One region of the Oleiphilus sp. HI0117 genome, then DNA from elsewhere that is predicted to be linked to it. Evidence: predicted binding sites of a transcription regulator. Region 1 holds the regulator's gene; each other region holds the start of a gene.

Region 1 (4,289 bases):
TGTATCGTCTGTAGGGCAGTATCAGGTGATGTGTTCAAATTACCATCACTACAAAATGGTAGGCTTGTCAGGCGCCATTATTACTAAGGTTGATGAAGCTGTTAGCCTGGGTGAGGTGATGAGCTTTCTTATCGATACGCGTCTCAAAGCCAGTTATTTTACTGACGGTCAGCGAGTTCCTGAGGATATTCATGTGTTTAGGCAAAAAGAAATCCTCTCGAGAGCTGAATCTTTATTGAATAGTTCGGAGCGATGGGTAACAATCAGCGCCCAAGAGCATGAAGGTGTTTTAGATCAAATATTCTCTCATTCTGCGTAAACTTAATCATATCTGCTAAACTCTTATTAGCGTTGATTAAAATATAGAGCTGAATGTAGCAAGATTATGCAGTATACACTGAAAATACGGTCAATGTTTCAGTATCACGAAGATCTCAATATGGTTGAATAAACTGAAGTGCGAAAAATAATTAGATGTATAAAAGGGGATTTTCACCAGTATGGCGAATTCTAATCCGGTTCAGGTAATCGCGGTAACTGGCGGTAAAGGTGGTGTGGGCAAAAGTAATGTGTCTATTAACCTTTCGATTATGCTCGCTGAGATGGGGCGTCGTGTTGTACTTTTAGATGCCGATTTAGGTTTGGCTAATGTTGATGTTTTGTTAGGTATCACCTCTAAAAGCAATATAGCGGATGTGATAAGTGGCGAATGTTCTCTGCGTGACGTTTTGGTTGATGGGCCCAAAGGAATAAAAGTAGTACCAGCTTCATCTGGTACGCAAAAAATGGTTTCTTTGAATCCAATGGAACATGCCGGTTTAATTAATGCCTTTAGTGAAATTTCTGAAGATCTCGATGTCCTGATTATTGATACCGCAGCAGGTATATCCGATGGTGTTGTTTCGTTTCTTAGGGCTGCGCAAGAAGTTATTGTTGTCGTATGTGATGAGCCTACATCGATTACCGATTCATATGCGCTAATTAAATTGTTAAATCGCGATTACGATATGTACCGTTTTCGTGTACTGGCGAATATGGTTAAAACGCAGGAAGAGGGGCGCCACCTCTATTCCAAGCTTGCTCACGTTACTGAGAGATTTCTCGATGTTGCTCTGCAGTATGTTGGGTCAATCCCTTTCGATGAGTCGGTGAAAAAAGCAGTGCAGCGTCAACGGGCTGTTTCTGATGTGTATCCTCGTGCAAAAGCATCGTTGGCATATAAGACGCTTGCCCAAAAAGCGGATAGCTGGCCACTGCCTTCTTCTCCAAAAGGTCATTTGGAGTTCTTTGTTGAGCGCCTGGTTCAGGCTACCTCAAACTAGAACGTGTTTAGTTCCGGTGTCATAGGCTGATGTATACAGACGCTCAAGTAAAACGTGCCGATGATTTGATTCGGTCTCATGCGCCTTTAGTCAAAAAAATTGCGCATCATTTGATATCTCGTCTACCGTCTAGCGTTCAGGTCGATGATTTAATTCAGGCTGGTATGATCGGGTTATTAGAGGCTTCCAGGAAGTATGAAGCTTCTAAAGGTGCGTCCTTTGAAACTTATGCGGGCATTAGAATTCGTGGTTCGATGATGGATGAGGTGCGCCGGGGAGACTGGGTGCCAAGGTCTGTTCATCGGAATGCAAGAAAGATAAGTGAAGCGATCAAGGCTATTGAAGATAGAGAGGGTCGTGATGCGCAGGATGGCGAGGTTGCCTCAGAGTTAGGTATGACGCTTGAGGAATACTTTGCTTGCTTGAAAGACAGCGCTAGTGGCAAGTTATTTAGCTTTGAAGAGCTAAGTGAGTCAGGTGACGTTTCTAGTGAAGAGTATTTGTCCGAGAATTACACGCCCGCGACGGATGTTCAGAATGATGCCTTTCGTCGAGCTTTGGCCAAAGAGATTGATGTTCTCCCTGAGCGTGAAAAAATGGTTTTGTCTTTATATTATGAAGAAGAGTTGAATCTTAAAGAAATTGGTTTGGTGCTCTCTGTTAGTGAGTCTCGAGTAAGTCAAATACATTCTCAAGCAGCGATGCGTTTGAAAGCTAGAATGAGTGATTGGCGTACCTGATTGCAGTTTGTCTTAGCCTGATCGAACTATTTGCTTAGACCTCTTTTCTCAAAGTTTGTCCCCCATGTAAGGGGAAAATAAAGCGAATAAAATTAATAAATTGGCTTGATTTTATATAGTTGTTAAGAAATGTGCCGATAAGTGAAACAAATATCAAAAAAAACTGGCTAGCCTAAGAACACCGACTAGACTTGTTTTTAGGTATTAAAATGTAATTTCGGGTATCGACATGAGTGGAGGTCGACTTGAATAAAGATATGAAAATTCTCGTAGTAGATGATTTTTCTACAATGAGACGAATTATTAAGAACCTATTGCGTGACCTAGGGTTTACTAATACTGATGAAGCTGACGATGGTAGTACTGCCTTACCAATGCTTCAAACAGGTAAGTATGACTTTCTGGTGACTGACTGGAATATGCCTGGGATGACTGGTATTGAGTTGCTTCAGCATGTTCGTTCTGACGATAACCTCAAAAGTCTTCCTGTGCTAATGGTAACGGCTGAGGCTAAACGAGATCAGATAGTTGCTGCCGCGCAAGCAGGTGTGAACGGTTATGTCGTTAAGCCATTTACCGCAGCTGTTTTAAAAGAGAAGATTGAGAAAATCTTCGAACGTATCGATTCCTAAGGCTGAGCGATTCATGACTGACGCAAAGCTAATAAATAGCGAACCTCTAAGCGGTTTTGAGCAGACTTTGAAGGCTCAGGCTAATGAGTTGAAGGAGCGAATTGACAAAGGAGACTTGTCGGGGGCGTTAGGTATTATTTCTGAGTTAAATGAGACTCGGGATAAAACTCTGTACCAAGAAGTCGGTCGCTTAACTCGGTCGCTACACGAGTCAATTCGGAACTTTCACATCGATGCTTCCAGTGAGACGGCTAAAGATGACCTGTCTACTATAGAGGATGCGTCCGACCGACTCGCGTATGTGGTTGATATGACCAATAAGGCTGCAAACAAGACCTTGGATCTTGTCGAAGAAACCATGCCTTATGCTTCAGGAATCAGCCAGGAAGCGAAAAAACTCAAGATGGATTGGTCTCGCTTACAGCGTAAGGAAATGAAACCTGATGAGTTTAGAACGCTGACAGCCACAATGGGAACTTTCCTTGGAAAGTTGTGTGAGGATTCAGATAAAGTAAATGATAATCTCACGCAAATACTGTTAGCGCAGTCTTTCCAAGACTTAACTGGTCAAGTGATTCAACGAGTCACCGGATTGGTTAAAGATGTTGAAGAGAATCTTGTTAATTTGGTCAGAATGGCCGGTAAGGTTGACCAGATTACAGGAACAGTCCACGAAGTAGAAAAACAAGAAACAGGCATTGAGGGTGAAGGTCCACAACTCCATGCAGAGCAACGCGAAGACGTTGTTTCTGGCCAGGATGATGTGGATGATTTGCTGTCCAGTCTAGGATTTTAAAGGGGCGTAGAAGATGGGGTTTGAAGCGGATGATGAGATACTTCAGGACTTTCTTGTAGAGTCTGGAGAGATACTCGAGCTTCTTTCAGAGCAACTGGTTGATCTAGAGCAAAATCCAGACGATAAAGATTTGCTAAACGCAATTTTTAGAGGGTTTCACACTGTAAAGGGTGGAGCAGGCTTTTTACAGTTGGATGCACTGGTCAAGTGTTGTCATATTGCAGAAAACGTGTTCGATATTCTGCGAAATGGTAAGCGAAGTCTTGATGCTGACTTAATGGATGTCGTTTTACGTGCGTTAGACTCTGTAAACGAAATGTTCAGTGAAGTCAGAGATGGCCAAGATCCAACCCCAGCTGACCCACAGCTTTTAAGTGACTTAGAACGTTTTGCGAAACCTGCTGACGCTGCGCCTGCTGCTGAACCTGCAGCTGTTGAACCAACACCGGAGCCGGTTGCTGCAGAAGCCTCTGCTGAAGAGGCTGATATTACTGATGATGAGTTTGAACAGCTCTTGGATGCATTAGATGATGATGCGGGTAAAGGGAGTGCACCAGCGGCATCCGAACAAGAATCTGACGAAATTACCGATGACGAATTCGAAAACTTGTTAGATGAGCTACACGGTTCCGGTGCTCCTGTTGGTGTCAGCGAAAGTGCTGGTGCCTCAGCTTCACCAGACAGCTCCTCGGCGGATTTATTTTTTGAAGAACCGGCTGCGGGTGGCGACACGAGCAGCTCGCCAGAGTCGGGTGATATAAGCGAAGAAGAATTTGAAAAACTATTGGATGACTTGCAT
Region 2 (4,289 bases), on a different contig from region 1:
CCGTCTTTTAGAGATAAAAGGCAAATGATCAGAAAGATTGGCTATCGAGTAAGAAAAGGTGACTCGCTCGCTCGCATCGCAAGTAAGTTCAGCGTAACGATTAATGACCTAGTAAGCTGGAACAAGCTAAACAAGAAAAAATATCTACAGCCAGGACAGAAGCTAACCATCTACGTAGACATAACAGCTACTTAGGCCCCGTTACCGAGGCTAGAATTTATTTTAACCTAGGAAGCCACCTCTAAAATCATTCAGACAATAAGTACTCACTAAATTCGATAAAGTGGGAAACAGTTACCTTATCTACTGGAATCATAGACTTATCAGCGTCAGCGCTATTTTCACTTAATTCACTCATCATATCTTTCACTCTTTCAAGCGTTTCACGAATCAAGCTGACCATTGAGTCGCGCGGAGATTCAAACACTCCCATTGAATCATTCATCTGATTAAAGTGATTAACCATATCTACAATAGGTTGATACCGCTTTAGGTTTGATAAGTCATTCGTTCGACCTTCTTGTGAACTAGAAGGTGCACCATAAGTTCTTAACTCTTCCGCTACAGTCTTGGACAAGTCTAAGGAAAAGGATGCAATTTCGCTGGAATCAAACCCTACACTCATCGCTGATTCAAATGCATCCTGAAAGCGGTCTTGAAAAAATAATTCCGTTACATTACCTAGCTGCGACAATAGCTCGTTAATTGCCGTAAGCTCCGATTCATCCAGCTCCCCTTCGACACTATATTCAAACGACTTATCGCCGGACACAGCCACGCCTAGAGAGTTTCCCGAAGACTGGTAAATAGAGGCAAATGTATCACTCAAACGAATCGAGACTTTATCGCCATCCCTGGTCGTTAAGGAAAACTCGGTACTATCATGACTTGCATATTTGTACTTGGAAACAGCCTCGAAAGACTCTGGCTTAAGCTGTTGTTCATTGACTTTCTCTGGCGTAAAAAACTCGTAAACATTTAAAGCTTGCTGGGAGGTTTTAGCCTCAGTATCTACAGGAGTGTTAGTCGAAGCCGCAACTTCATTTCTAGCGCTCTGCTTGCTCCCTTCAGCTAAGCCATCTGCAGCACTCAGATGTTTTCCTTCAATATCATCTACCCCCTCATCAACCAAATGTCGAGACTGAGCTATTTCCTCCTCAAGCTTTTCATCCATCAAACCCAATGCGCTGATATCTTCTTTAGCGGATGAAAAGCCCGCCTCAATCCCTTTTCGAGCCTGACTTAATAAGTCACCAATTCTCGACTCATCCGCCCCGTTTCTGAGCTCGCTTTCAATTCGGCGTTCGACAAAACCGAGCACAGTATGAGCCACATCTGATGGAGAAGGCACTTTAAACTCAAACTGAGGTTTTTCGATAGTAATATTGAAACTAAAGTTTGTCTCTATCGAGCGGGAGAAAATTCTCCTTCCACTATCGGTACCGGCTTCTAAAAGCTGAGTTTCAACGCTTGTTTGCATACTTGCACTTAGCTTTGCAGAGCCAGTGCTTTCAGCTATCTTACTGGCATCTAGCGAGCGGTGCCGCGACAGCCCACCATCGTTTAGCTTGTCAATGTTATCTAATGCGTTCATACAAAACCCTCTAAAATCCGGTTGACCTCATAGCTATTACCGTCCGCAAAAAGATTTTCTTTAGGCATTCTTTTATAGAAAAGACATCTAAAGCAAGAATCTGTTATATTCCACGCAATTCACCAACTTAATGCGATTACTATGAATAAATTCCCCGAACCAAGCGACCAATACATGCCCGCCACACTCCTTCGGCGACTTCTTGCGTTTTTTTATGACAGTATCTTATGCATAGCTCTCACCATGACCATCACCATGATCTATATGGCGATTAGCCATAGCCTTATTGGTGCCGAAGAGTACAAGCAAATTAATGAGTCAGGCCAATCGCTTAAGGACCCACTACTATCCTCAACGCTTTTTATTTCCCTATTTCTGTTTTTTGGTTATTTCTGGACTAAAACCGGACAAACCCTTGGAATGCAGGTTTGGCATTTACGCATACAAAATGAGGACAACACATCAATCAGCTGGAACCAAGCCCTTGTCAGGTTCTTTGTCGCCGGAGTTTCCATTGCCGCATTCGGTCTTGGCTACCTTTGGGTATTCATCGATAAGAAAAATCGAACCTGGCAATGCATCGCATCTGAAAGCAAAGTTATACGAATTCCAAAGCGCAGCTAGACTCTAAATAAGTCAAACCAGCTTTCTCAGGTCAAAAAAAAGCTCTCGACATAATCGAGAGCTTTTTAGACAACAAACAAAAAATTAATCGTGAGCAGAGATAATCCAGTTTGTAGTCGACTCCATATCAGTAATAAACAACTGACCGATTGACTCACCAGTATCGCCGAATGAGATAGAGTGGATATCAATATCACCCTTGAAGCGCGTATTGATTGCAATACCATCCACAAAAGGATTACTACCAGCAAGCAGACCATCTATATTTAAAACAGCATCTTTAACTGCATAGATTTCACGAATAGAGTGCGCAAAACTAAATGATGAAGTGCCATCCAAACCTGTCAAATCGCCACGCTCATTGTGAATTTCCATGTCAGAAATCTGAACACCGGCAATATCAATATATACATCCAGATCTGTAATCTTAAAGTAACGACCCCAGTATATTTTGGAGTCAGCCTTACCCGTATTACCACCTAGAGGTCCAGATCCATCAAAGCCGTTACCATTGTTCTCAAGATGTAAGTCATCAGGACCTAAGTAACCCTGGATACCTAATTGACTAATCAAGGTAGTTGTACCAGCAGCACCTTGGTCGGGACCCTGACCATCAGTATCTAGACCAGCAGAACCTAGCTCATAACTTGAACTTGCCAAGCCAATTGCATCGATTTCAAGACGAAAGTCGACAGCATGCTCTAGGACTAGCTCTGCAGTATGAAAATCGTCTAATCCAAATCTACCGTCAGCTCTATACTGATCGATACCGCCTTCTGAAGCCCAGCCATCAGTAAAGTCAAAATGGATTACCAAATCACCATCACCATATGTGCGCTTATCGTCAATTACAGCGTTATCACGAGTTGAGTCAATACCGTTTGCAACACTAACAAACGTCGTATCAGTATTCCCATCATTTACATACATCTGAGCAATATCACGCATATTGGAAAAACCATATGCAAGCTCATTATCACCGTCGGTACCATCACCGGCGATGTCAATCTCAAGCCGTAAGTTGTCAAGCATCGTACCTGCAGAGCCCGTACCATTACCCAACGAGTTACCACCCATACGGATACCTTGAATCAACAAATAGCCTGCATCGTGATATGCGAACTCTCCGATCTCCCACTGACTTTCTACATCAAGAGTAAGACCTGCCTGACCCGTGACGTCTTGTAGACTATCTTCATCAAGCATTTGGACTTCGGCCATCACATTTGATGACAAAGCAGAAACTGCCGTCACCAAAGCCAACCTCTTCAAGCCTTTCATTATTGTATTCTCCTACTTTTTTTATTGTGCCGGCCTTCAGCTCTATTTTAGTCCAATCGGGATATATAGACTTTGTACCGTTAGGCGCCCCTTTCTTTCTTAAATACAGCCCGCATCCATGCATACACAAACCTGTGCCAAGGTCCTACAATCCACCCTTGACCCAAGGACTACTACATACGCATTTTATCCAGTCTAGTTGCTGCTTGAATAATACGCGAATTAACAACCTGGTTCAATCATGGAAAGTCTGTGTGAGACACTGCTCTCACTCCAGCTCAACGTGCCCTTCGCAAAAGGAATATCCCTGCTACCAAACATACCGAAATAGGAATAACAGTCGCATAGATTGGATTAAAACCAAACACAATTGCACTCGGCCCTAACAGGTCTTGTGCATACTTGAACAACAGTCCAACCACTACCCCTGAAAACACCCTAAACCCCATCGTGACAGACCTAAGAGGCCCAAATACGAACGATATTGCCACCAAGACCAATACTGCCGTTGAAATTGGCTGAAACGCTTTCTTCCAAAATGACATCATATAAGCGTCAGAGTTTAAGTCCTGAGCTTCAAGATATTGAGAATAAGTATATAAACCCGATATAGATAAGTCGTCGGATGACACAACCAACACACTAAGCACCGAGGGAGACAAGTCTGTTTGCCAAGTTTTAGTTGGGAAATGATTGACGTAAGTGCGCGCCCCTTTAAAGCTTGTTTCAATAACAGACTCTAACTGCCAAGTACCACGCTGAAAAATAGCACGCTTCGCAAACACACTAC
Region 3 (4,289 bases), on a different contig from region 1:
ACTGCTGGTGACTTGGTAATTAATGGTACAGCGGTTGGTGCTACATTCTCCTCTTTTGATAATGCGTCGACGGCAAATAAAGATGCGAGTGCGATTTCAGTTGCATCAGCAATTAACTTGGTTTCAGATCAAACTGGTGTGACTGCGACTGCGAATACCACGCAGGTGACCTCATCTGATGTTTCTGCGGATACTGCTGGTAATGCGACGGTCAATGGCGTGTCTATTAGTTTTGCCGCTGGTACGACTGGCACGACCTCTGAGCAGGTGTCTTTAGCGGTTGATGCGATTAACGCTAAGACGGCTCAGACAGGTGTTACTGCTAAAATTGTTGACGACAACCAGTACGAGTTGTTGGCTGAAGATGGTCGAAATATTGTTGTTGGTTCGGGTACAAACTTCGGTGCTGCGGATGCTACTACTTTTGGTACGGTTAAGTTAGAGTCTGGTGGTCCTATTGAAATTAGTACTCAGGATCCTACGGCGATTAGCAACTCAGGCTTTGAGGTCGGTACATATGGTGGCTCTCAAGATGGTCAGCAGCTGAAGGATATCGATATCAGTACCGCAGCAGGTGCTGAAGACGCGATAACTGCAATTGATAACGCGATCAACCAGGTTGCAAGAGAGCAAGCGAAATTGGGTGCGATTCAAAACAGATTCGAAAACACAATTTCTAACAACGCGGTAAACAGTGAAAACCTATCAGCTGCAAACTCTCGAATCAGAGATGCTGACTTCGCGACTGAAACTGCAGCGCTATCTAGAGCTCAGGTTCTTCAGCAGGCAGGTATTTCAGTATTGTCGCAAGCGAATGCTAGACCTCAGCAGGTTCTATCGCTTCTACAGTAATAAGTACTTAGTAATATGAACGTTGCCGGCTTTAGCGTGAGTTAAAGTCGGCTTACGCAGTTAAAAAAGATATGTGAGGTGAATTATGAGCGACATGAAAATGAGTGGTGTAGGCCAGCCAGTTAAGCTGGCTGCTGCATCGTCTGCTCAAAAGGCACAGCGCAGTTCTTCTGTTGACTTTAAAGATGGTGCGAGTGCAAAGCCGGTTGCGCAAGGTGTAGAAGAAAAGCCTAGCCTTAAGCCAGCGGAGCAAGCGCAAGAAAAGGTTGAGCAGGCTGTAACAAAGTTGAATGACTATGTGCAGTCGGTGCAAAGAAATTTGCAGTTTAATCTCGATGATCAGTCAGGGAAAACGATTATAACAGTGGTTGATAAGCAGACCTCTGAAGTAGTTAGGCAGATTCCTGATGATGTTGCTTTGAAGTTGGCTCAAGACTTGCATCAAGATGAACCGTTAAGTTTATTTAAAGCTAAAGTGTAGTTTTTGGCTAAAATAGCGGCAATGGTTTACATTCTTTTACAACACGGGAGTTAAACTTCCCGTGTTGCCTGCCGATACTATTTATAGGCAGGGTTCAATAACGCTGTTAAGCTGTTTACCCTTTAGTATTCGTTAATCACTAAAATATTGAAAGCAAGAAAATATCGGCTTTCGCGCTATATCTGATATAGAGCACTTTTGGTGATTACAGGTGAGTAGGTGGATGTTATGGCCAGTGTATCTTCAGTCGGAATAGGCTCGGGTGTTCTAACTAGCGAGTTAATAGAGAATCTCGCTAGTGCGGAGCGTGCTCCGGTCGAGGCTCGTCTGGACAGTCAAGAAGCTGACGTAAATGCTGAACTGTCAATTTTTGGTCAAATAAAGTCCGCTATTACAGATCTTCGCCTACCTTCGCGTACACTGGCAAATCCTGAGTTATTCGAATCAAAAACGGTTTCTTCTGGGAACTCTGCATTCTCTGCAGTGGTAGACTCCAATGATGCAACTCCATCAGTTCATACGCTTGAAGTTACCGCTTTAGCAGTCTCTCAAACGCTTACTTCTACTGAGTTTAATGACTCCGATACAACAGCGATTGGTGAAGGCTCTTTAACGATAGTGGTTGATGGAAAAACGACTAACGTTACTATCGATAATAGTAATAATACGCTTGATGGTATTGCTGCAGCGATCAATTCTGAATCTGATGTAGGCATGACGGCTTCAGTTCTTTACACGGGAACTGGCTATAAGCTTGTATTCAATGCCGATGAAACGGGTCTGGATAAAACGATCGATATTTCTGTTTCGGACACCGGTGATGCAAGTAACACAGATGCAAATGGTCTTTCTCGACTCGCCTACACCGCGGGAGCGACTAACTTAATACAGAGTCAACCAGCCGCGGATGCATCATTCAAATTGAATGGTGTACCGATCACGCGCTCAAGTAATGAGATTTATGACGCTATTCCAGGTTTAACCCTGACCCTGAGTGGCACAAATGATGGTTCGCCAGCCGCTTTATCTGTTCAAAATGATCACACTGCTGTGGTCGAGAAAGTTTCAGAATTTGTAGAGAAGTTTAATGCTCTACAGACTTTGGTGAACGACAATAGTGAGTTTGACCCTAGTGGTGGGGCTGAAGCGGGCATTTTGCTTGGTGACTCGACAACTCGAAGTATGATGAATCAGGTACGACGCGTATTGGGTTCGACGGTTGGTGGTTTGGAAAATGCAAATGTCCGTAGTTTGGCAGATATTGGTATTACGACAGATTATCAAACTGGTTTGCTAAGCCTAAATGAAGACACTCTTAGTGATCAGCTTGATTCGCACCCAGATGATGTTTCGGCTTTGTTCAGTGATCAAGGGCGAGCCAGCGATGCTCAAGTAAGCTTTGGTACTGCAAGTATCAACACTAAGCCGGGCAGTTATGATATTAACATAACGACTGCTGCGACAAGAGGAGAGCTATCGGGCGCTGTAAGTTTAGGTGCTAGTACAACTATTGATGCAAATAATGATGAATTCACCATTAGTATTGATGGTACTGAAAGTGGTTCAATCACGCTTGATGCAGGTAGCTATACGCAGACTCAATTAGCTGCCGAGATTCAATCTAAAATCAATGCAGATTCAACGCTTAGTGCTGCTGGAAAGTCAGTAACGGTTAGTCTAGACGGCTCTAACCAGTTGGTAATTAATTCAAATGTTTATGGTGCGGCGTCTACGGTAGAGATAACAGCTGTTGATACTAATACAGTAGCTCAGCTTGGTCTGAGTATTGCTGCGGGCGTTGATGGCGTCGATGTTGAGGGTACTATCAACGGTGCTGTGGCGACAGGGTCAGGGCAGGTGTTAACCGCTGCTGTTGGTGATGACTCTGAAGGTATTAGAATTACTGTTGGCGGATCATCTACGGGCGACCGTGGAACGGTTACTTATATTGAGGGGGTTGGCGAGCAGTTAGTAGACTTGATTACTAATATGGTATCGCTTGAAGGTTCGCTCACTACTAAGAATGATACGCTGGCTAAAGAGCTAGCCTTGATTGCAGAGCAGCGTACTGCGCTTGATGAAAGAATAGAGTCAGTTACTGCGCGTTTAGCTAGGCAGTTTACCGCAGCTGATATCGCGGTTTCCAAGTTAAATAGTACGATGGATTTTATAAAGGCGCAGCTAGATGCGCTTTCAGGTTCAAGTTCAAGTGAAAAATAAGAGAAGTAGCTGGGGAAATTACACCTCGGTAATCGTAGGAGAATAATATGAATGCATTACATCAGTATCAGTCGGTTAATGCGCAGACAAGTGTTGTCGATGTTGACCGTCACCAATTAATTCAGCTTTTATTTGATGGTGCTGTTGAGCGCATTAATATGGCTAAGGCGCGTATTGCTGCGAGTGACTTTGAAGGCAAGAATCGTTTGATTAACAAGTCGATAGAGATTATATCGGGTTTGCGTAGCTTTCTGGATTTAGATAAGGGGCAGGAGGTTGCGCAAAATTTATTTGATCTTTATGTCTACTGTGAGCATCGATTGTTTGAAGCGAATGTCAAAAACGATCTGGAAATGTTGGAAGAGGTGCTTTCTCACTTGAAGAAGATTCAAGGTGCCTGGTCTGGTATTCGTCAGGAAGTTATTGAAAAGGGTATTCTCTAGAGGCTTGTTCGCAAGTCTAGAGTGCTTTTTTGCTTATTGCTTTTACATAAGAGATTGAATAGCGGCTATTGATTGCCGCTATTTCTATGTACTCAGCGTTGCCGACAGTTAGTTCGATTCTTCGATCACGGCGCTGGTATCTTCACCGCCGAATGCTTCCAGGATCTCTGGAATTAGTTTGTCGAACTCTGCCGTCATAATGGTGAAGCCAGCGTCAAACATGCTGGCGGCATCTTCGGCGTTCATGTCGTCAAGTTGATCTTGTAGCATATCGCCAAACTTGATGCGCTTCA

What was found. The regulator FliA, encoded in region 1, starts transcription of late flagellar genes. The targets are predictions, from matches to a motif close to CTAAAGTTNNNNNNNNNNCNGCCGATA.
Region 2: A3757_RS04040 (DUF5610 domain-containing protein) is a predicted target of FliA. The motif match lies at 1,632-1,658, and genes of this name have one in related genera.
Region 3: fliD (flagellar filament capping protein FliD) is a predicted target of FliA. The motif match lies at 1,384-1,410, and genes of this name have one in related genera.

What each region holds. Positions count from the first base shown of each region.
Region 1 covers NZ_LWGA01000880.1:2,096-6,384, reverse strand. Annotated here, with positions in the region: partial or broken gene A3757_RS15440 (hypothetical protein) at 1-319, shown strand, start outside; gene A3757_RS15435 (MinD/ParA family protein) at 501-1,322, shown strand; gene A3757_RS15430 (RNA polymerase sigma factor FliA) at 1,352-2,062, shown strand; gene cheY (chemotaxis response regulator CheY) at 2,308-2,694, shown strand; gene A3757_RS15420 (protein phosphatase CheZ) at 2,663-3,490, shown strand; gene A3757_RS15415 (chemotaxis protein CheA) at 3,504-4,289, shown strand, end outside.
Region 2 covers NZ_LWGA01000325.1:6,214-10,502, reverse strand. Annotated here, with positions in the region: partial or broken gene A3757_RS04045 (LysM peptidoglycan-binding domain-containing protein) at 1-195, shown strand, start outside; gene A3757_RS04040 (DUF5610 domain-containing protein) at 248-1,594, opposite strand; gene A3757_RS04035 (RDD family protein) at 1,736-2,218, shown strand; gene A3757_RS04030 (DUF6160 family protein) at 2,303-3,499, opposite strand; gene lptG (LPS export ABC transporter permease LptG) at 3,778-4,289, opposite strand, start outside.
Region 3 covers NZ_LWGA01001502.1:133-4,421, reverse strand. Annotated here, with positions in the region: partial or broken gene A3757_RS24800 (flagellin) at 1-852, shown strand, start outside; gene A3757_RS24795 (flagellar protein FlaG) at 938-1,333, shown strand; gene fliD (flagellar filament capping protein FliD) at 1,562-3,553, shown strand; gene fliS (flagellar export chaperone FliS) at 3,601-3,996, shown strand; partial or broken gene rdgC (recombination-associated protein RdgC) at 4,105-4,289, opposite strand, start outside.